3 regions of the Bradyrhizobium sp. NBAIM14 genome follow, and region 1 is predicted to be linked to each of the others. Evidence: predicted binding sites of a transcription regulator. Region 1 holds the regulator's gene; each other region holds the start of a gene.
The links. Region 1 encodes LexA, which represses DNA repair genes until DNA is damaged. Its sites were predicted from a motif close to TGTTCNNNNTGTGTTCNG; they were not measured.

Region 1 (7,531 bases):
GGCGTCGCCAAAGCCAACAGCGTGGTCGATGTCGGCATGCTGGAGTTCTGCATCCGCGAGGAGCTGAACCGCACGGCGCAGCGGCGCATGGCGGTCTTGAAGCCGCTCAAGGTGGTGATCGAGAATTATCCGGAAGGGCAGACCGAGGAGCTCGAGGCGATCAATCATCCCGACGATCCCTCGGCCGGCACGCGGAAGATCACGTTCGGCCGTGAGCTCTATATCGAGCAGGACGACTTCATGGAGAACCCGCCGAAGAAGTTCTTCCGCCTGTCGCCTGGCAACGAGGTGCGGCTGCGCTATGCCTATTTCGTCAAGTGTACCGGCGTGATCAAGAACGACAAGGGTGAGGTGGTGGAGCTGCGCTGCACCTATGATCCCGCGACCAAGGGCGGCAACGCGCCCGACGGCCGCAAGGTCAAGGCGACCATGCACTGGCTGCCGGCGGCGGCCTCCAAGCCGGCGGAGATCCGCATCTACAACCAGCTGTTCGCCAATCCGAGCCCGGATGCCTCGAACTTCGCGACCGATCTCAACCCGAACTCGCTGGAGATCCTCGCCGATGCGCGGGTCGAGGCGTCCGTTGCGGAGAGCAATTCGACCGAGCCGATGCAGTTCGAGCGCCAGGGCTATTTCGTGCGTGACAAGGACTCGACGCCCGGCAAGCCGGTGTTCTCGCGCACGATCGGTCTGCGCGACACGTTCGCGAAGGAAGTCGCCAAGGGTTGAGAAGGGCTGAGCAGGACATGAGCAGCGAGGCCGACGCCATCGTTTCCGCCATCATCGCGAAATGGTGCGCCGGCTTCGCGGCGCTCGATGCGGCCGCGCTGTCCTCGCTCTATGCGAGGAACGCGTTCTTCTTCGGCTCCAATCCGAAGCTCTATCGCGGCCGAGATGGCGTCGCCGACTATTTCAACGGCCTGCCGCGCTGGGGGAGGCCGAGCGCGACCTTCTCCGACGTGCACGCCGCGCAGGCCGGCCCTGATCTGATCAACATGGCCGCGACCATCACGTTCGATCTCGCGGGCGAGCGGGATGATCTCGTCGTCAAGATGAGCTGGGTCATCATCCGCGAGGACGGCGAGTGGAAGATCGTCAATCACCACGCCTCCTCGCAGGCGCCGCTGATCTAGCAACGGGCGCCAGCCCGGAGAAAAGTAGGGCGCTCTTCGCCTGTTCCCGATCCGTACCGCTATTCGTGCAGCCGCACGGTCCGGTAGCCTCCGCAGCCGTCGCGTATCGTAAGGTGCAGGGGAATGGCGGAGCCGGGCCGGCCAGGACGGTCCCAGGGAGTTGCCGGGATGTGGCCGGTCGGCCGCGCCGCCCCGGCCGGCGGCTTGGCGCCAGCGGGCCTCGGCATCTGGCCGGCGATCATCGAGACGCTGCGCCAATGGGCTCGGGGCGAGGCCGGGCCTGGCCGGCTGTTGCCGTGGGTGCCGGTCGCCTTCGGCGGCGGCATTGCGCTTTATTTCGCCGCCGATCATGAGCCGGTGCTGTGGGTGGTTGCCGCCACAGCCATCGCGCTGATGCTCGGCGCGGTGCTGCTCCGGCGGAGCCGGCTGTTTGCGCCCGCCATCATGCTCGCGGCGGTCGCGGCTGGTTTTGCCGTGGCGACCTGGAAGACCGCGCGTATCGCGCACACCGTTTTGGCAAAACCGCTCTATTCGGTGTCGCTGTCGGGCTTCGTGGAAGCGCGCGACATCCGCGAGCGCACCGACCGTTTCGTGCTGCGCGTCAGCGCGATGGAGGCGCAGCGCAGCGACGTCAAGCTCGAGCGCGTCCGCCTCTCGGTGCGCAAGGGCACGGCGCCTGAGGTTGGCAGCTTCGTGCAGCTGAAGGCGCGGCTGCTCCCGCCGATCTCGCCGGTGCGCCCCGGCAGCTATGATTTCTCGCGCGACATGTTCTTCCAGGGCATCGGCGCCTCCGGCTTCGTGATGGGCGCGATCACGGCGTCCACGCCGCCGGATGCTGGCGGCCTGCGGCTGCGCTACGCGGCCTTCATGCAGGGCCTGCGCGATGCGATCGATGCGCGCATCCGCGCAACGCTCGAAGGCGATAACCGCGCGATTGCGACGGCGCTGCTCACGGGGCGGCGCGATGCGATCACCGCGCCCGTGAACGATGCCATGTTCGTCTCGGGACTCGGCCATGTGCTGTCGATCTCCGGCTATCACATGGCGGTTGTCGCCGGCGTCGTCTTCTTCGCGGTGCGCGCGCTGCTGGCCTTGATCCCGGGGCTGGCGGCCGGCTCTGCCATCAAGAAATGGTCGGCCGCCGCGGCGCTGGTCGCGGCCGCGTTCTACCTGTTGCTGTCGGGCGCGGAGGTTGCGACGCAAAGATCGTTCTTCATGACGGCGGTGGTGCTGATCGCAGTGATGGTCGACCGCCGCGCCATCACCTTCCGCACGCTGGCGGTTGCCGCGCTGATCGTGCTTGCGGTCGCGCCGGAGGCGTTGGTGCATCCAAGCTTCCAGATGTCGTTTGCGGCAACGCTCGGGCTGGTGGCGCTGGTGCAGATCGGCATGCCGAACCTGCTCGCCTCGCCCGATCATTCCGCGACGGCGCGGATCGCGTTGTGGGGCGGCCGCGAGATCGCGATGCTGTTCCTGGCCTCGCTGATCGCGGGGCTCGCGACCACGCCGTACGCCGCCTTCCACTTCCATCGCGTGACCCCATACGGCGTGCTCGCCAATCTCGGCGCCATGCCGGTGGTCTCGGCGCTGGTGATGCCGGCCGGGCTGTTGGGGCTGCTCGCGGCGCCCTTCGGGCTCGACGGCGTGTTCTGGTGGTTGATGGGGATCGGCATCGAGTGGATGGTCCTGGTCGCGCGCTGGGTGGCGGCCCTGCCGGGCGCCGTCGGCCGCATTCCCGCCTTCGGGATCGCGCCGCTGATCGCAGCGAGCCTCGGGCTCATCGTGATGGGCCTGTTGCGCACGCCCTTGCGCTGGTCCGGCGCCCTGGTGCTGCTGGCAGCGATCCTCTGGGGACTGTCGGTGCGGCAGCCCGATATCCTGATTGCCGGGGATGGCGCGAGCGTCGCGATCCGGGGCGGGGATGGGCGCTTGCAGGTGATCCGCGCCAGCAAGGACAGCTTCCTGCTGAAGGAGTGGTTGGCTGCCGATGCCGATCCGCGCGATGCCGGCAACGCCTCGTTGGCGAGTGGGGTGTCGTGTGACGAGACCGGCTGCGTGGCGCCGCTCGCGGACGGACGACTGATCGCGTTGGCGACGCGTATCGACGCGCTGGCCGATGATTGCAGCCGCGCCGCGCTGGTGGTGACGGCGCGGCCTGCGCCACCCGATTGCGCGGCGATGGTGGTCGATCGGGCGGGTCTTGCCAGTCAGGGCGCACTGGCTCTGACGAGACGCGGCGAGGGCTTTCCGGTGCAGGCGGTGAGGACGAGGGGAGCAAGCCGTCCCTGGCTGCCGGCCGGCGCCGGCGAGGGAGATTTCGACGGCAGCCTCGTGCCGAAGGCGGCCGTGCCCCGCAACCGGGACGCAACGCCATCGGAGGCCGACTTGCAGGCCGACGATTGACGCGGATCACAAATACCAGGCCAGCACGGCGTCAAGCCTTCCGTTGCCGATGACCGGCAGGGCCACCATTCGGCTCAGCCCGGCTGCGCAGGCTTCGGAGCCGGCGATCGAGCCGTCACGGGTGAGATCGTCGTTGAGCGCGGGCATGCCGGCGGCCCAGGCGCCGCCAATGCTGCCTTCGCCCCTGGCGATGGACTGCGCCGCATAGCGTGCGGCGAGGTCGGTCTGCGCGCTGCAATCGCCGGCGCGAAAGACCAGCGCCGAACGGTCCTCGTTCGGGACCCAGATCTCGAAGCGTCGTGCAATCGGCGTTGCCTGCGCGGAGAGGAATGTCAGAACCCAGGTCTGGTCGGTACCGGTTCGGTAGGGCACGCCGACGCCGAGATTGATCCCGACCTTGGCGGCGTCCTCCCAGCGCAGGAAACTCTTGGCGTCGTGCAAGTCCTTGATGATCAGCGGCAGGCCCGCCTTCCAGGTGCGTCCGGGCAGGCCGAAGCCGCGCGGAAATCTGGTGTGGCGGGAGTTGAATTCGAACATGTCCGCGGTGCCGTAATAGCCATCGACGAGCCCCATCTCATGCGAGAGATCAGGATCGTTGTGCCAGAGTTCGATCGCGCCGACGTGCGCCTCGTCGTCGCCACAGAACAGCACCAGCACGGCTTGCAGGAATTCGCCCGCGAACACCGGCACCGCCACGCCGCAGGTGAGGCCGGCCGCAGCGGCCTGATCGGTCCGCTTGAAATAGGAGTTGGCGAATTTCGTGAGGATGACGGGGTGGCCACAGGCCCAGGCCTTGCCGGGAAGTCCCTCGTCATATCCGAAGTGCAGCTCTTCGCTGACGGCTTTGAACGCGGACAGCCCATCGTCGTAGAGGCCGCCGCCGAATTCCAGCCGCCTGCGCGTCCGGTCGGGTACCCAAAGTTCAACGACGCGAATGAAGGTCTTCATCGAGCGTGTCCGCCGCCTCAAACCACGACAGCATCGGTCATTTGGCTGCGGAGCGGACGTTCAAAATGCGGGCAGCACGGCCCAAACTTCGTGCGACGACGAGGCGCGGCGGTGGGCTCGCCGATCGAATGTCCTGAAACACAAACTTGCCGGGCTCGCCGGCCTCGGCCGGCGACGGCAATTTCAATCCCGGGCTCGGCCTGTCGGCCGAAGGGCGTCAGCCGATCGGCAGGCGCGTGATCGTGGGCCGCGTGTCGGCGACGATCTGCGGCTTGTGCTCGCGCTCGGGGGCTGGCTGCGTCACCGGCAATTGCAGCACGGTCGCGCGCTGGCCTTCGACGAGCTGCGTCACCAGCACGTATTTGCCGTCGGGGAATTCGATCGCGTCATGATGGCGATCGGGAATGTGCGGGTCGATCTTGCCGAACTTGCCGACGCGAGAGTTCACGGTGCGCGTCCAGATCCAGCGGTTGTCGTAGCGGACATTGTCGGCGAAAGCGAGCTCCGTCCCCGGCAGCAGACAGACCGCGACGGAGGGATCGGCTTCGGAAGCGAAACCGCGCGTCGAGGTGCCGCGGAAGGTTGTCGTGACGATCGTCTCGCCGACTTCGGCGGGGCGCGTCGCGACGGCATGCAGGCTGTAGTCACACATCGGGTGCTCCTCATGCTGGGATAGCGACCCGCGTCTCTTTCGAGGCGCAGGCCTCTATCAGAGTGGAAGCATACAACGCTCTGCTCGGTTATGGGCAAATCTGCGGCTCGCGTCCGCAGCGCGCGATCACATTATCTTTCCCGGATTCGATAGGAACAAACCTCGCGTCCTTGCATTCGGCCGGAGCTATCAGCACTGCCGGCACAACTCTACCGGCGAAGCAGAAATGGCTGCGCGCCTGCGCGGGGGAATGTCGCGCGGGAAGATGGACCGGACAGCCGGCGCGAGAGACCGGCCGGAGCGGGCAAGTATCCGCTCCGATCCTGGATCGACGATGCCGATCGCAGCGCGCGCGGCGCTTGAGACTTCCGTTATCAGTACTTCCGGTAAAGCCCGATCAGCTTGCCCTGGATCTTCACGCGGTTCGGCGGAAGAATGCGGACCTCGTAGGCGGCATTGGCGGGCTCGAGCGCGATCGAGGCGCCGCGGCGGCGGAAGCGCTTGAGCGTGGCCTCCTCGTCGTCGATCAATGCCACCACGATGTCGCCGGTATTTGCGGTCTCGTTGCGCTGGATCAGCGCCATGTCGCCGTCGAGGATGCCGGCCTCGACCATCGAATCGCCGCGCACTTCGAGCGCGTAGTGCTCGCCCGAGCCGAGCATGTCCGGCGGCACGCTGATGGTATGGCTGCGGGTCTGCAGCGCCTCGATCGGCGTGCCGGCGGCGATGCGGCCCATCACGGGCACCGCGACGGGGCGCTCGCCCTCGTCCGCGGGCGGGCTGGAGCTCGCGCGCACCTTGCCGAGATTGCCCTCGATCACGCTCGGGGTGAAGCCACGGCGATTGCCGGCGGCGGCCTGGAGCTCGGGCAGCTTGATCACCTCGATGGCACGGGCGCGGTTGGGCAGGCGGCGAATGAAGCCGCGCTCCTCGAGCGCAGTGATCAGGCGATGGATGCCTGACTTCGAGCGCAGGTCGAGCGCATCCTTCATCTCGTCGAAGGACGGCGGCACGCCGCTTTCCTTCAGACGTTCGCTGATGAACCGCAGAAGCTCGTATTGTTTGCGCGTCAACATCTCGACCAAAGTCCCCCGGTTGATGTCGTTCGATTCCGACACGATGAAGCCGGCACTAAGCCGCTACATCCTCGAAACAAATCATGAACGGACACTATATGTTCGATATGTGTTCCGCAACTGCTTAATTTATGGTGAACGCGGCCAAGCTCGCGGAATGCGTGTGGCTGGGCGGCTCAGACGGGCAGCCGGAGCACCTCGCAAGGCGTGCCGGCCTCGGCCTTCGGCGCGAACGGTGCGCGCACCAGAAGTACCTGTGCCGCAGCGAGATTCGCAAGAAGGGAGGAGTCCTGATGGCTGACCGGAAGGGCGACGCGCGTGCCGTCGTCGCGCTCCTCCAGCCGCGCACGCAGATAGTCCTCGCGCTGGTCGTTGGCGGCGAGATCGCGGCCCAGCACGGCGCGCTCGCGCCGATGATGAATCGCTGAACGGCCCGACAGGGCGCGAATCAAGGGGACCATGAACAGGAAGGCGCACACGTAGGACGACACGGGATTGCCGGGCAGGCCAATCACGCGCATCGCGCCTATCCGACCGTGCATCATCGGCTTGCCCGGCCGGATCGCGATCTTCCAGAACGCCATCGCGATGCCTTCGCCCTTGAGCGCCTGCTGGACCAGGTCGTGGTCGCCGACCGAGGCACCGCCGGTCGTGATCAGGATGTCGGCGCCGCTCTCGCGCGCGCGGCGGATGCCGGCGGACGTCGCCTCCAGTGTATCGGCGGCAATTCCGAGGTCGATGGTCTCGGCGCCCTCGCTGCGGGCGAGCGCATGCAGGGCATAGCCGTTGGAATAGACGATCTGGCCGCGACCAGGCGTGGTGCCCGGCATCACGAGCTCGTCGCCGGTGGCGAGAACGGCAACCCTCGGGCGGCGGATGATGGCGAGATGCGGATGATTCATTCCGGCGGCAAGGGCGAGATCGCGCTCGGTGAGGCGGATTCCCTTGCGCAGCAGCACGTCGCCTTCGCGGAAGTCGACGCCTGCAGGGCGGATGTGCCGGCCGAAAATGGCGGCTTCCTTGATCGTCACATGTTTGCCGTCGGCAGCTGTGTCCTCCTGGATCACGACGGCATCGGCGCCGTCGGGAACGACGCCGCCGGTGAAGATCCGCACGGCTTCGCCGGGGCCGACGCTTCCCGCGAGCGGCCGGCCCGCCGCGACCTCGCCGACGACGGTCAACCTCGAATCGTTTGCCGCGTCGGCCGTGCGCACGGCATAGCCGTCCATCGCCGACATCGCCTCCGGCGGCTGCGTGCGCCGCGCCGCGACATCGCGGGCTAGCACACGATGGTAGGCCTCGTCGAGGCAAACCATCTG
Region 2 (7,531 bases), on a different contig from region 1:
CGCACTGTGGTTGAAATGCGCAGAAGACTTGATGCAGCGGAGAACGAAGAGCAATTCCAAAGCGTGGGCTTATTGGGCCGGGAGTTACTGATTTCGGCGGCCCAAGAAGTATTCGACTCAAATGAGCACCCTACGCTAGATGGGGTCACTGCGAGTGCTACGGACGCAAAGCGGATGCTTGAAGCGTACATAGCGAGCTCACTCAGTGGAGGCGCCAATGAATTTGTGAGAAAACATGCGAAAGCCGCCTTGGATTTAGCTGTTCACCTCCAGCACAAGCGAACTGCAACGTTTCGTGAGGCCGCCATTTGCTGCGAGGCCACCATTTCGATTGTTAACGTCATCGCCATCATCGCTGGACTGCATGACACTCGAGGTGAGCAGGCATGATCGAAGATCAAGACAACGTATTTCCTGCCACCCATTGGTGCTGATGCAGTCGCGCCGCATCTACATCAGCGACGATCCGGCAATTTGCATTCTTTCTACGGCCATTTACGAGATAGATGCAGTTTACCGGACCGGTGCCTTCGCAGCGCATCTGGTGATGTTGCTGTCCGATCTGTGCGATCCATTCCAGATCAGCCTTCAATTCCCAGTTCTGCGCCACTCGAAGTCGCTCAATTGCTTGGCGCATCTCTTCGATAGTCTTGTAGCGACGGTCTGGATCTAGGGCGCATGCTTTATTGCAGATTGTCTTCAGGCGTCGTGGTACATAATCGCGATATCCGACCACCTCGATCACCTTACCCGCTTTCACCTGACCGATGGTCACGCGTGTGTGCAGGTCGGGATAGTTGTTGCAGAGCTGGAATAGGGTCATACCCGCAGAGTATACTTCTGTTGAAACATTCGTGATATTGTTCCAAACTTCAGGGGCTAGGTAGACTCGGGTGCCCGCGCCGCTGCCTAACAATTCAGTCTTCGCGAGTCCGAAATCGCTTAATTTGTAGCGATTGCCGGCCACCAGGATATTCGCTGGTTTTATATCGCGATGAAGGATGGATTGTCGGTGGGCATGCTCTAGACCAAAGCATGTATCGATCAATATCTTTAACGACCGGCGGATAGAGATGAATTCCGCTACCAGTAGGTCTTGTACCGATCCATCTCGACAGTATTCCATGTCGATTGCCGCGTACAGCTCGCCGGTCGGAGCTTGCAACACATCGACAGAGTTCACACCAACAATGTTGTCGTGTTTGCACTTATGAAGAATTTGTCCTTCGTAATGCGCTTTGAATTCTGTTGGATTCGTATTTTCTACGAACTTCAGCGCGCAATCTCGCGCAAGAAGGTTGTCGCGCATCTCGTAGACAGTGCCAAAAGAACCCTGTCCCAAGTGCTGCTTGGTCGTGTACTTGGGACCGATCTGATCTCCGGGCGCCAGCTGCATCAATTGTTCTCCAACAATGCTCGCCAAGCAACTAACACGGCGCCGCGGTGGAGATCGTCCCAATGAGGAGGATGGTCTCCGAACAGAGCGTCTACTTCCCTGATTGGCTTCTTCGACCTATCCAGACCGAACGCCTTCCCTGAGCGAAGAGCCTGTGGTGTATATTGATAGAGTGTTCGCCCCTTCTCGTGGCAGATCAAAGCGAGAAGTCCGGCAGGCATGATTTGCGATTTTGCGGCATCGAGGCTGGCTGATTCGTAGACAAGCCGAACAGCGACCGAATCCGTTGGCGTTTCATCGAGTAGTCCACGAAGGTTCGAAACGTACCTGTGTGTGAGCTCCGGCAAAGGTAGGTTTGGATCGATGTCGACCAACTTTCTGCTCAAGAACGTTGCCTTGCCTTCGATGAATTCCAAGACGACGACTCGGATCCTGCCTTTGTGAAAATTGAAGCCGATAGCTTTCATTTCTTGTCCGTTAGTAGGCGGCCAATGTGGGATACGCCGCGAATCTAAAGGAAAAGCTGTCACAACCTTTGAGCGATCACAATCGCCTCGCTCGATTTGGTCGGAGGCAGCTGTTGAACAAAGGCGCAGCAGAGGAAAACAGGATATCCGGCGGTCAACGCGCTGCACTCCGGAAGCTGCTCTCCTGTGTACAAACAAAAACGGCCGGATCTTCCGATCCGGCCGCTACTCGAACTCTTACTCGGCTAAGCCTACGCCACGCGACGCAACTTAGCCCCCGCCCTATCCTGAAAAATCTCAGCTTGCCTGCTTGGCCGGCTGGGTGTCGCCGACCTTCTTCTGGATGGCGCGCTTCAGCTCGACCGCGCGCGGGGAGAGCGCGTCGGCGTTGGCCTTGAGCAGGTAGGCATCGAGGCCGCCATTGTGGTCGACGCTCTTGATCGCGTTGGTGGAGACGCGCAGGCGCACGTTGCGGCCCAGGGCTTCCGAGATGAACGTCACGTTGACGAGGTTCGGCAGGAAGCGGCGCTTGGTCTTGATGTTGGAGTGGCTGACCTTGTGGCCGACGAGGGGGCCCTTGGCCGTCAGTTCGCAGCGGCGAGACATGGCATAAATCCTTTAGTTCGAACCCCCAACGAGTGCGGCCGCCATTTCGGCGCCACGGGGGCAAATTCTTTCGTCCTTGCAGGGAGCGGGCGGACGTATAGGGGGGAAGGGGCCTTGCGTCAAGGCGACGGGCCGTTTTTGGCCCGTCGTCCCGGGGCGGGCAGAGCCCGAACCCGGGATCTCGCGCCCCACCTCGGTGTCATCGCCCGCGAAGGCGGGCGATCCAGTACTCCGCGGCGGCGCGGCTGACCAGAGGCGCTGCGGCGTACTGGATGCCCCGCCTTCGCGGGGCATGACAGCGGAGGTGGGGAGAGGTCGGAACGCCCCCCGTTACCGCCCGATCACCAAAACGGCAATGATTGTCGCGCCTTACCATCACATAAAGGGCGTATTCGCCGTCGAAGAGTCCGGTGGAGTTCCCGGGGCTGCGCGCCCCGACACATTGTTTGCCGCCGGTTTTGGCTTAAGTAACAGCATATCGCGCTCTGATTGGATTGTTTCGTGCCGACAACGGTTCATTTCGCGCAAGTCCTGCGCTCAGCCTGTCTGCTTCCGGCCGGCCGGCTGATGGCGCTTTGTGGCCTGGCGGCGGTGCTGGGCCTGGCGTCCGGCGCAGCGCCCGCGGCGGCGCAAGGTAAGCTCGAGGCGCAATATGAGGCGACGCTGGCGGGCATTCCCGTCGGCAAGGGCGCCTGGAACATCGATATCCAGGACGACGTGTTCTCGGCGGCGGCCGCCGGCGGCACCACCGGGCTTTTGAAGTCGTTCACGGGCGGGTCCGGCACCGGCGCCAGCCAGGGGCGCGTCGTTGGTGGCGCGCTGGTTGCGACCGGCTACCAGGCCTCCACCACCACCCAGAAAAAGACCGAAGAGATCCGCATCACCCTCGACAAGGGCAATGTGAAGGATTTTGCCATCCTGCCGGAGCCGCCGGTCGATCCCGATCGCATCGTCGTCACTGAGGCGCATCGCCGCGGCGTTTGGGACCCCATGACCGCTTCGCTCTTGCGCGTCCCGGGCACCGGTGATCCCGTCTCGCAGGACGCCTGCCACAGCTCCGCGCCCGTGTTCGACGGCCGCATGCGCTACGAGCTCAAGCTCGATTTCAAGCGCATGGAGACCGTGAAGGCGGAGAAGGGGTACAAGGGCCCGGTCGTGGTCTGCGCGATCTATTTCGTGCCGATCGCCGGCTACATCCCCGACCGCCCGGTGATCAAATACCTCGCCGCCCAGCGCAACATGGAGATCGCGTTCGCCCCCATCGCCGGCACGCGCATCCTGGTCCCGTTCTGGCTGAAAGTGCCGACCCCGCTCGGCCCGGCCATGCTGGAAGCCACCAGCTTCATCACCGCCCCCCAGCCGCCACGGGTCGCCAAGACGCAGTAGGCGAGGAGGCCGCACCGCTCTCTCCGCCGTCATTCCGGGGCGCGCCCCTTGGCGCGAACCCGGAATCCATCGGGCTTCAGGGATGGTTTCACGATGGATTCCGGGCTCGCGACTGCGTCGCGCCCCGGAATGACGAGCGTTCGGCGCAGGCTAAGCAATTTCAATCACTTAGCTACTGTGCATGGGGTTGTTTTCGCACTCTTCGTTTGACCAACCCCCGCCGCAGGGAATCCATTTGACTCCTCCCCGATTCTGATTCGACTCGCCGCCATCCCCAGCTTTAACCACCCCGGTCGCTTGTGCGCCCCCGCAAAACTCCATCTAGTGCGCAACCAAGACGAGTCCCGCGACATGTTGCGTGAACGGAACGGGACTCACAGGGGAGTCAGCGATTCGGCCGCGATTCGTTCTAGAGTCGTTCCGAAGCTTAAAGCGAACGGGAAAAGCGTCGCAAAGTGAGACAGTTGCGCGGGATTTGGGGAAGGCGTTTTCACGCCCGCGGTGTGCCCCTCACCCTGAGGAGGCCGCGCAAGCGGCCGTCTCGAAGGGCGAGGGGCTTGGCTCGCCCAGCAGCACCAGCCGGGCCTTCATCCTTCGAGACGCGCTGACGCGCTCCTCAGGATGAGGAACCAAGAGCCAGCCCCCTCACCGCCCCATCCAGCACTGACATTCGCCCAAATCGCCATTACCTAATCCGATAGACATGGCTTTTTCCTCCTCCCCCTTCGCTTCCGAGCGCGCCCCCGGCGCGGGCGTCACTGCGGTGCTCGGTCCGACCAACACCGGCAAGACCCATCTCGCCATCGAGCGGATGCTGGCGCATCCCTCGGGCATGATCGGCCTGCCGCTGCGCCTGCTCGCGCGCGAGGTCTACAACAAGATCGCCGCCAGAGCCGGCGAGGCCAGCGTCGCGCTCGTCACCGGCGAGGAGAAGATCAAGCCGAAGAACCCGCGCTATTGGGTCTCGACCGTCGAGGCGATGCCGCGCGATATCGACGTCTCCTTCCTCGCCGTCGACGAGGTCCAGATCGCCGCCGATCTCGAGCGCGGCCACGTCTTCACCGACCGCATCCTCAACCGCCGCGGCCGCGACGAGACGCTGTTGTTGGGCGCCGCCACCATGCGCCCGATCATCGAGCGCCTGTTGCCTGGTGTCTCCATGATCACGCGGCCCAGATTGTCGCAGCTCGAATTCGCCGGCGACCGCAAGATCACGCGCCAGCCGCGCCGCACCGCCATCGTCGCGTTCTCGGCCGATGAAGTCTACGCCATCGCCGAGCTGATCCGCCGCCAGCACGGCGGCGCCGCCGTGGTGCTGGGCTCGCTGTCGCCGCGCACACGAAACGCGCAAGTCGCGATGTTCCAGAACGGCGACGTCGATTATCTCGTCGCCACCGATGCCGTCGGCATGGGCCTCAATCTCGACGTCGACCACGTCGCCTTCGCCTCCGACCGCAAGTTCGACGGCTATCAGTTCCGCCGCCTGACACCGTCCGAATTCGCGCAGATCGCGGGCCGCGCCGGCCGCGCCACCCGCAACGGCACCTTCGGCACCACGGGCCGCTGCGCGCCGTTCGAGCCCGAGCTCGTCAACGCGCTGCAGAACCACACCTTCGATGCCGTGAAGGTGCTGCAATGGCGCAATTCCAAGCTCGATTTCTCCTCGCTCGGCGCGCTCCAGGTCTCGCTGAACCTCGCCCCCGGCCACGAGACGCTGACGCGCGCGCCGATCGCGGAGGACATGCGCGTGCTCGATCACGCCGCCCGCGACGGCGAGGTGCGCGATATCGCGCATGGCAAGGCCGCCGTGGAGCGGCTCTGGGAAGCCTGCCAGGTCCCGGACTACAGAAAGCTGTCGCCGGCCGCCCATGCCGAGCTGGTGACGACGCTGTACGGCTTCCTGATGCGCAAGGGCTGCATTCCCGATGCCTGGTTCGAGTCCCAGGTCACCCAGGCCGACCGCATCGACGGCGACATCGACACGCTGTCGGCCCGAATCGCCCAGATCCGCACCTGGACCTTCGTCGCCAACCGCCCGGACTGGCTGAAAGACCCGGAACGCTGGCAGGGGATCGCGCGGGAGGTCGAAAATAAATTATCGGATGCGCTCCATGAACGCTTGACTGAGCGTTTCGTTGATCGCCGGACCAGTGTATTGATGCGCCGCCTGCGGGAGAACACGAGCTTGAATACTGAAATCGGCAAGACCGGCGAAGTCATCGTCGAAGGCCATGTCATCGGCCGCCTCGATGGCTTCACCTTTGCACCGGATGCGGCGGAAGCCGGCTCCGATGCGAAGGCCTTGCAGGCTGCAGCGCAAGCGGTCCTCGCCGGCGAGATCAATGCGCGCGCCGAAAAGCTGGGCAATGCGCCGGACGATCAGTTCGTGCTGACGTCCGAAGGCATCATCCGCTGGACCGGCGATGCCGTGGCCCGCCTTGCCGCCGCGGACGAGGCGCTGCATCCGCGCATCCGCATCATCTCGGACGAGCGCCTGACCGGCGCGCCCCGCGACAAGGTGCAGGCGCGGCTCGAGCTCTGGCTCAAGACGCACATCGAAAAGCTGCTCGGGCCGATGTTCGAGCTGTCGAAGGCCGAGGACGTCACCGGCATTGCCCGCGGCATCGCCTATCAGCTGGTCGAGGCGCTCGGCGTGCTTGAGCGGCCGAAGATCGCCAGCGAGCTGAAGGATCTCGACCAGCCCTCGCGCGCCGTGTTGCGCAAATACGGCGTCCGCTTCGGCGCCTATCACATCTATTTCCCCGGCCTGCTCAAGCCCGCCGCGCGTGCGCTTGCCGCGCTGCTCTGGGCGCTGAAGCAGGACAATGTCGATCTCTCCGCGCTCTCGGGCGCGCAGCATCTGGCCTCCTCGGGGCGTACCTCGTTCCCGGTCGACAAGGCGCTGCCGCGCGATGCCTATCGCGTGCTCGGCTACAAGCAGGCCGGCGAGCGCGCCGTGCGCGTCGACATCCTGGAGCGCCTCGCCGACCTGATCCGCCCGGCGCTGGCCTGGCGCGAGAATTCGCCGGGCGAAAAGCCCGCCGGCGCGTTCGATGGCCGCAGCTTCGTGGTCACGCAGGCGATGACCTCGCTGACCGGATCTGCCGGCGAGGATTTCGCCTCCGTGCTGCGCGCGCTCGGCTATCGCATGGAGAAGCGCCCGCCGCTGCCGCAAAAGCCTGTGGTCGCCGAGCAGGTCGTGACCGAGCAGATCGTCACTGAGACCGTCGCGGCCGAGACGCCGCCCGCTGAAGGCAGCGCGGAGACCTCGACCGAGGCTGCAGCGGAAGCCGTTGCCGGCCTGCCGGCTGAGGCTCCGGCCGCTGAGGCTACGGCCGAATCCGTCACCGTCGAAGACGCGCCCGGCATGGAGCCGCACGACGAGCCCGCTCCTGCGGAGGCTCACGAGGAGCCGGCGCTGGAAGCGTCTCCGGAAGCGCCCGTCACGCCCGAGGACGCCCCCGGAATCGCGCCGCCCGCAGAAGAGGCTGCGACGCCCGCCGAGGCTGCCGGCCTCGAAGCGGCTGCCGCCGAGACCGCCGCGACGGAAGCTGCTGCATCCCCCGATGCTGCCGCGCCTGAGGCAACAGTCGCACCGGCCGAGCCTGAGCTGGTCGAGGTCTGGCGCCCTGCCGGTCGTCACGAAGATCGCAAGCCGCGCCACGAGCGCCATCGC
Region 3 (7,531 bases), on a different contig from region 1:
GACGCGATGGCCGAGCTTGGTCAGCAGCGAGCGCATCAGCAAGGCGTTGATTTCGTTGTCCTCGGCGACGAGGATCGACAGGCCTTTCGCCGGTGCGGGGCCGGCGGAGACCGGCGGCGGCTCCGGCGCGAGATCGGGCGAGGCGACCTCCGGCGTCAAAGCAAGGCGTGCGGCGAGCGAGGCCGCGCGCAGCGGCTTCACCAGAAAGCCGGTGAAAGCCGGCGACAGCTTCTCGTGGCGCGAGCTCGACGTCAGCAGAACGAGGCGCTGCAAGGCATGCGCGCGGGCGGCCTCACCGAGCTGATCGGCCGCGGCTGGGCCGATCGCCCGATCGATCAGCACCGTGTGCCAGGAGCGTTCCGGCAGCAATGCTTCGGCGACCGCCGCATCTGCAACCAGGCAGGTCTGGCCGCCCCAGCGTTCGAGGCGCCGCGCGATGAGCGAGGCTTCGATGCCGTCGGCGACGAGGAGCATCGACTTGCCGGTGAGGTCGGGACTCGGAAATGCGGTCTGCCCGGCGCCGCCTTGCGACGGCGGAAGCGGCACCGCGACCTCGAAGGTCGAGCCCCTGCCCGGCTCGCTCGTGAGCGTGATCCGGCCGCCCATGCGCTTGACGATGCGCTCGCTGATGGCGAGGCCAAGTCCGGTGCCGCCATAGGTGCGGGCGACGCGCTCGTCGGCCTGCTCGAATTCGCGGAAGATGCGCTGCTGGGCTTCGGCTGCGATGCCGATGCCGGTGTCGCGAACCAGGAAGCTGATCTCGTTCGGCCAGATGCCGGGCTCGACGATCAGCGCCACGCCGCCGCTGCTCGTGAACTTGATGGCGTTGCCGGCGAGGTTGAGCAGCACCTGGCGCAACCGCGCGGCGTCGCCGACCACTTCGAGCGGCAGGCGCTCGTCGACATAGGCGGCGATCTCGAGCGACTTCGCCTGCGCGCGCGGCGCGAGCAGCTCGGTGATCTCTTCGACAAGTGTCGAGAGCGCGAAGGGACGTTGATCGAGGTCGAGCTTGCCGGCCTCGATCTTGGAATAGTCGAGCAGCTCCTCGATCAGCGCCATCAAGGCTTCGCCCGAGGTCTTCACCGCCCTGGCATAGGTCGCCTGCTCCGGCGTCAGATCGGTGTCGAGCAACAGGCCGCCCATACCGATGATGCCGTTCAGGGGGGTGCGGATCTCGTGCGAGGCCATCGCCAGGAAGCGCGACTTGGCGCGGTTGGCGGCGTCGGCCTGGTCGCGCGCGTCGGACAATGCGCGCTCGGTCTCGGTGCGGTCGGTGACGTCGCGTCCGACGCTCTGCAACTCGGCGGGCTGGCCGGCATCGAGGCGGACATAGCCCTCGCGCCAGGCGATCCAGCGCGCGCCGAGCGGGGTTGCGATCTTCTGGTCGTGGATGCGCGTGCCGCTGCTCTCGCGGGCACTGTCGCCCTGCTCCAGCACGTCGAAATCGAATCGCGTGCCGACCAGCGCGCTGCGCGCCTGTCCCGCGAGCGCGCAATAGGCCTCGTTGGCAAAGGTGATGCGGCCGTCGGTAGCGCGCAGCACGATGAGGTCGCCCTGCTGCTCGAACAGGCTGCGGGCGCGCTCTTCCGCTTCCTTCAGCTCCCAATTGCGGTCGATCAGGGCCTCATTGTGGGCGGCGAGCGTCCGCAGCCGCTTATTGACGAAGCGCAGGCGCATGCTCAGCGTCGCAAGGCCGAGGCAGGCGAGCGCGAACAGGAAGCTGGCACCGATCGCAAAGGTATGGGGATCGTAGCCGGAATTGTCCGACCGGCTGCCGGAGACGAAACCATAGGCGCCGCCAAACGTCGCCGAGAAGATCATGAAGGAGCGGATCGCGAAAGCGAGCCTCGGATGCCGTCGCCTGAAACGACGCATGCGCACCTTGATCCGGAACGTCCGACCCATCGCAACCGACCCTTGCCTGAAACCCCGCCGCCGCGTGCGACGATGGCCCGCCGACCTTGCGAACAAATTGCGGCGGTGGCGCCGCCTCCGAACAGGGTTGACGAGACGTTAACGGGTCAGAGCATGATCCGGACCCGAAGGGCCGCGTTAGCGAAAAGTGTGCAGCGGTTTTCCTTCGCGACAAACGCGGAACGCGTTTGCGCGGAGATCATGCTCAAACACAAAGCTCTAAAGCGATGCCGCCTGGAAGCGGCCATGGCCGCCGCGGGCGCCGACGATCAGCGCCGCCGCCTCGCGCGGCGAGAACGTCTTTGAGCGCACATAGATGCGGTAATCCGCCGGTCCTTCGCTGGAGAGATAGACCACCTGGCCGCCGTCGACCGGCTGCGCGGCGATCGAGACGAGACGCGTCGAAGGGCTGGCCTGGCAGGTGTCAGGCTCGGAGCCGAGGCCGTCGTCGACCACGGCAAAATCCGCGGCGTCGGCATCCTCGGTGATCTGGACCCGCACCGTCGCCTGCGCGGGATCGTCGGTGAAGGCGACATGCACGCCGGCGGTCCAGAACAGCGAGGTGAGCTCGACCGATGTGTCGCCCAACGCGATGCAGGGATGCGACACCGATCCGATCTCGGCGCGGGCGAACACCGCAGCCGCCAACAGGGGAACAGCCGAGGCCAGGAACTTGAAACGCAACATGACGCTCTACTCGCTAGGCCCCGGGAACTCACAACCGAAACGCGTCGGGCCTTATGGTTTGCAGAGCGTAAAGGAAAGTCGTTACCGCCGGGTTGATGCGCGGAATGATCAAGCCAGCTGGCGCACATCCTCCGCGAGTGCGCGGTACGACAGCGCTTCGGCGAGGTGCAGCCGGCCGATCTTGTCGGCATGGTCGAGGTCGGCCAGCGTTCGCGCCACCCGCAGCACGCGGTGATAGCCGCGCGCCGACAGGCGCATGGTCTCCGCGGCGTCGCGCAGCAGCTTGGCGCCTTGCGCATCCGGCTTTGCGATCTCCTCCAGCACGGAGGCGGGGGCTTCAGCATTGGTGCGGACATGGGGCAGGCCTGCATCCGCATAGCGCGCCAGCTGGATGTCGCGCGCCGCCGCCACGCGGGCGGCGACCTCGGCCGATCCTTCCGACGGCGGCGGCAGGATCAGGTCGGCGGCCGTCACCGCCGGCACCTCGATGCGCAGATCGATGCGGTCCATCAGGGGACCTGAGATGCGCGCCTGGTAATCGCCGGTGCAGCGGTCGATGCGACCGCGCTTGCAGACATAGCCGGGCTCAAACGCATTGCCGCAGCGGCAGGGATTCATCGCCGCGACCAGCATGAAGCGGGCAGGGTAGGTGACGCGATGATTGGCGCGCGACACCGCGACCTCGCCGTTCTCCAGCGGCTGGCGCAGCGAATCCAGCACGCGCGGATCGAACTCCGGCAATTCGTCGAGGAACAGCACGCCCTGATGTGCCAGCGAGATCTCACCGGGCTTGGCGCGCGCGCCGCCGCCGGTGAGCGCGGCCATGCTGGCGGAATGGTGCGGCGAGCGGAACGGGCGCCGCGCCGTCAGCGCGCCGCCTTCGATCTCGCCGGCGACCGAGGCGATCATGGAGACCTCGAGCAGCTCGCTCGGCGACAGCGGCGGCAGGATCGAGGGCAGGCGCGCGGCCAGCATCGATTTGCCCGCGCCCGGCGCGCCGATCATGAGCAGGTGGTGCCCGCCGGCGGCCGCGATCTCCAGCGCGCGCTTGGCGCTTTCCTGGCCCTTGATGTCGCGCAGGTCGAGCGTCGAGGCGGCGGCCTCGTGCACCTTCGGCGTCGGCCGCGACAGCACCTGCGTGCCCTTGAAATGGTTGGCGATCTGGATCAGCGAGTGTGCGGCAATGATCTGGATGTCCGGGCTCGCCCATGCCGCTTCGGAGCCGCAGGACGCCGGGCAGATCAGACCTTCCTCGCGCATATTGGCGCCGATCGCGGCGGGAAGGACGCCGGCCACCGGCGCGATCGAGCCGTCGAGGCCGAGCTCGCCGAGCACGGTGAAGCCGGTCAGCGCATCCGGCGGGATGGCGCCGATCGCGGCCATCAGCCCGAGCGCGATCGGCAGGTCGTAATGGCTGCCCTCCTTCGGGAGGTCGGCCGGGGCCAGATTGACGATGATCCGCCGCGCCGGCAGCGCCAGCCCCGAGGCGATCAGCGCCGAGCGCACCCGCTCGCGCGCCTCCGATACCGCCTTGTCCGGCAAGCCGACGATGGCAAAGGCCGGCAGGCCGGGCGCGACCTGCACCTGCACGTCGACCGCGCGGGCCTCGATCCCCTCAAAGGCGACGGTAGAAACCCGCTGAACCATGCCGAACCAGCCTGCCCATTGCTGCAATTAGGGGTAGCAGAGCGCGGCCGTTTCCGCAAGAACAATACGGGAACAATCGCCTAGCGGCCGGTCAAATCCTAACCAATCGTAAACGCAGCCCAGACACTACGTCTCGAATGCCGCCTTCTCTCCTCAGCACATTCCAACGAATGTCCGCTACTCCTAGGGCTGCGGGATGGGCCGTGGTCTAACGGGTGAACAGTTCAAATGCTTGCAAATCGCCGGAGAAGCGAACGTCGGGTGTGCAGCCGCCTCGCCAAGATCCATTTTGGCGCGGGCTCGCTGCCGCGGGATTGCACGATCACGGACATTTCGGATGGCGGCGTGAAAGTGGTGGCGGAATTTCTGGAAGTGCCGCCGCAATTCACCATCATCTTCGCGCCTGATTATTCCCGCCAATGCCGCCTGCGCTGGCGCATCGGCTGCGAATTCGGCGCCGAGTTCGTCGACTGAACCTCAACAGGCGCGCCTCCTTAACGGGACTTTAGCGTTAATGGGTAAGCATCTCTGATCAGTTGCCGAGTGATCAGAGTATGCCCAAGCGTTCGTTCCTCGCCTTATCCCCGGCGGGATATCTGTGTTCCGCCGTCCTGATCCTCGCCCTCGGCGGCTGTCAGACGGCCGGCATCGACGACGTCACCGGTGCGCTCGGCGGCAAGCGGGAGCCCGCCGCCAAGTTTGACGGCAAGTCCGACAGCAAGGCCGACCCCACGCCGGAGATGGACGCACTTCGCGAGCGTTATCGCGCCAAGCCGAGCGATCCCGCCATTGCTCTCGAATACGGCAAGGCGCTGCGTGGCAGCGGCCAGCGCGCGCAGGCGGTCGCAGTGCTGGAGCAGGCCGTGCTCGCCCGTCCTGGCAACAAGGCGCTGCTCGCCGGCTACGGCCGCGCGCTCGCCGACAACGGCAATTTCCAGCAGGCCTTCGACGTCCTCGGCCGGGCGCATTCGCCCGAGGATCCCGATTGGCGCATCCTGTCGGCGCAGGGCGCTGTGCTCGACCAGCTCGGCCGCAACGAGGAAGCCCAGCAATATTACGCTGCGGCGTTGAAGATCGTGCCGAACGAGCCGACCGTGCTGTCCAATCTCGGCCTGTCCTACATGCTGCAGAATAATCTATCGAAGGCCGAACAGGTGCTCGGCCGCGCCCATCAGCGCAATCAGAACGATGCGCGGGTCCGCGCCAATCTGGCGCTCGTGCTGGGATTGCAGGGTCGCGAGGCCGAGGCCGAAATCCTCGTCAAGGCAGATCTGCCGCCGGACCAGGCCGCGGCCAAGGTCGCGGCGCTGAAGCAGCTGCTGGCGAAAAAGCAGCAGCGGGCGGACAGGTAGTCCGCCCTAGAGCATGATCCGGACCCGAAGGGCCGCGTCAGCGCAAAGTGTGAAGCGGTTTTCCCTCGCGACAAACGCGGAAGGCGTTTGCGCGGAGATCATGCTCAAATAAGCCGCGCCTACGACGCCTTGCGATGCGGGGCCGAGCTGCGCCCCGACTTGCCCTTCAGCTTCTTCAAAAGCGGCTCGAGCAGCGAGCGCTTCGGCTTCTTCACCTCGCCGCGGCCGGCGAGGCGGTTCGCCATATTCTGGAACAGAACGGTGGTGCGGTGGGTCCTGGAGACCTCCGCGATCATCTGGCCGTTATTGGCCGCGGTCGAGAACAGTTTCGAATCGAACGGGATCACCGCGATCGGCTGGCTCTCCATGGTCTTGGCGAAGGCCTTGACCTCGATCTCCGCACGCTTGTGCATGCCGACCTGGTTGAGGCAGTACAGCGGCGGCCGGTCGTTCGGTCGCGCCGCCTTCAGCACGCTCAGCATGTTCTTGGTGTTGCGTAGATTGGCGAGATCGGGCTCGGCCACGATCACGATGTCGTCGGCGTTCACCAGCGCGCGCCGGGTCCAGCCGGACCATTGATGGGGCACGTCGAGCACGATGCAGGGCGTCGTCATGCGCAGCGTGTCGAACACGGCATCGAAGGCTTCAGCACCGAAATCGTAGACGCGGTCGAGCGTGGCGGGCGCTGCCAGGAGGCTGAGGCGATCGGTGCATTTGGCGAGCAGGCGCTCCATCAGCGCCGTGTCCGGCCGGTCCTGCGACAGCACCGCGTTGGCGATGCCCTGCACCGGATCCTGGTTGTAGTCGAGGCCCGCGGTGCCGAAGGCGAGGTCGAGATCGATCACGACGGAATCGAGCGAGAGATCGCGGGCGATGGTCCAGGCCAGATTATGCGCGACGGTGGACGCGCCGACGCCGCCTTTGGCGCCGACCACGGCGATGACGCGGCCGGTGATGATGGCTTCCGAGGCCGAGAACAGGCTGCAGATCGAGCGGACCACGTCGATGGTTTCGACCGGGCCGACCACGTAGTCGTTGACGCCGCGGCGCACCAGCTCGCGATAGGGCGCGGTGTCGCTGGGGCTGCCGATCACGACCACGCGTGTGCCGGGATCGCAGACGCCGGCGAGGTCGTCCAGTCCTTCGAGGATGTCGCGCGTGCCGTCGGACTCGATGACGATCACGTTCGGCGTCGGCATCGATTCATAGGCTTCGATCGCCGCGGCGAGGCCGCCGTCCTTGGCGCTGAGATGGGCCTTGGCGAGCCGGCGGTCCTGGCCAGCCGCGGTCACCGCCTTGAGCGTCTGCTCGGTCTCGCAGAAGGCTTGCACCGAAATGCGAGGAACCGGGGCGATGTGTTCCTCGGGATGCTGCGGATCGTCCGCGTCTTCGTCGTGGATGCCTGTCATTTGGCGGTATCGCTGAGTTTGGCCTTGTCGGATTCGGGATAGGTGGTCGTCGTCGTCGTGCCCTTGCGATAGCGATCGAACGCGATCTCGCGCCGTGCGGTATAGGCGGGCGTCTCGGCGCGCGGTTGCTCTAAGTCAGCCGGGTTGTCGATCATCGCGGCGAGATTGCGCTGGCTGGCGCAGCCCAGATTGAAATAGGGCCGGTTCTCGGTGTAGCCGGGGTTGAGGATGTTGGGGCCGACGTCTTCGGGCCACAGCCCGCAGGGGCCGGCGACCGCGGTGATCTTGGAATAGCTCAGGCGGATGGTGGGCAGTAGCCCGGGATCATCGGGGCGATAGGGCCGCTGGACGATGGCGCGCGACGGCACGCCGCCGGACGAGAGCACCGAGCGGATCTCCTGATAGGTTGCGGCAGCCGCGCGCGAATTGGCGGTGTCGACCGGCACATCGACGACGACCGAGCCGGTGCCTTCGCGCATCCAGTCCCGCGCGATGCCCGCGACGTCCGAATGCTGCGCAGCC

Region 2: a site for LexA is predicted at 4,261-4,278, ahead of I6F28_RS23015 (helicase-related protein). Genes of this name have one in related genera too.
Region 3: a site for LexA is predicted at 4,306-4,323, ahead of I6F28_RS28225 (YifB family Mg chelatase-like AAA ATPase). Genes of this name have one in related genera too.

What each region holds. Positions count from the first base shown of each region.
Region 1 is NZ_JADYVQ010000004.1:172,055-179,585, reverse strand. It holds gene I6F28_RS12610 (glutamine--tRNA ligase/YqeY domain fusion protein) at 1-729, shown strand, start outside; gene I6F28_RS12605 (nuclear transport factor 2 family protein) at 747-1,133, shown strand; gene I6F28_RS12600 (ComEC/Rec2 family competence protein) at 1,257-3,536, shown strand; gene I6F28_RS12595 (GAF domain-containing protein) at 3,543-4,484, opposite strand; gene I6F28_RS12590 (hypothetical protein) at 4,702-5,136, opposite strand; gene lexA (transcriptional repressor LexA) at 5,511-6,212, opposite strand; gene I6F28_RS12580 (molybdopterin molybdotransferase MoeA) at 6,389-7,531, opposite strand, start outside.
Region 2 is NZ_JADYVQ010000010.1:106,203-113,733, reverse strand. It holds gene I6F28_RS23040 (hypothetical protein) at 1-390, shown strand, start outside; gene I6F28_RS23035 (serine/threonine-protein kinase) at 398-1,396, opposite strand; gene I6F28_RS23030 (hypothetical protein) at 1,396-1,863, opposite strand; gene rpmB (50S ribosomal protein L28) at 2,161-2,469, opposite strand; gene I6F28_RS23020 (DUF3108 domain-containing protein) at 3,052-3,855, shown strand; gene I6F28_RS23015 (helicase-related protein) at 4,559-7,531, shown strand, end outside.
Region 3 is NZ_JADYVQ010000016.1:13,564-21,094, reverse strand. It holds gene I6F28_RS28235 (ATP-binding protein) at 1-1,905, opposite strand, end outside; gene I6F28_RS28230 (hypothetical protein) at 2,134-2,601, opposite strand; gene I6F28_RS28225 (YifB family Mg chelatase-like AAA ATPase) at 2,710-4,248, opposite strand; gene I6F28_RS28220 (PilZ domain-containing protein) at 4,477-4,722, shown strand; gene I6F28_RS28215 (tetratricopeptide repeat protein) at 4,803-5,600, shown strand; gene I6F28_RS28210 (CpaE/TadZ family protein) at 5,720-7,009, opposite strand; gene I6F28_RS28205 (CpaD family pilus assembly protein) at 7,006-7,531, opposite strand, start outside.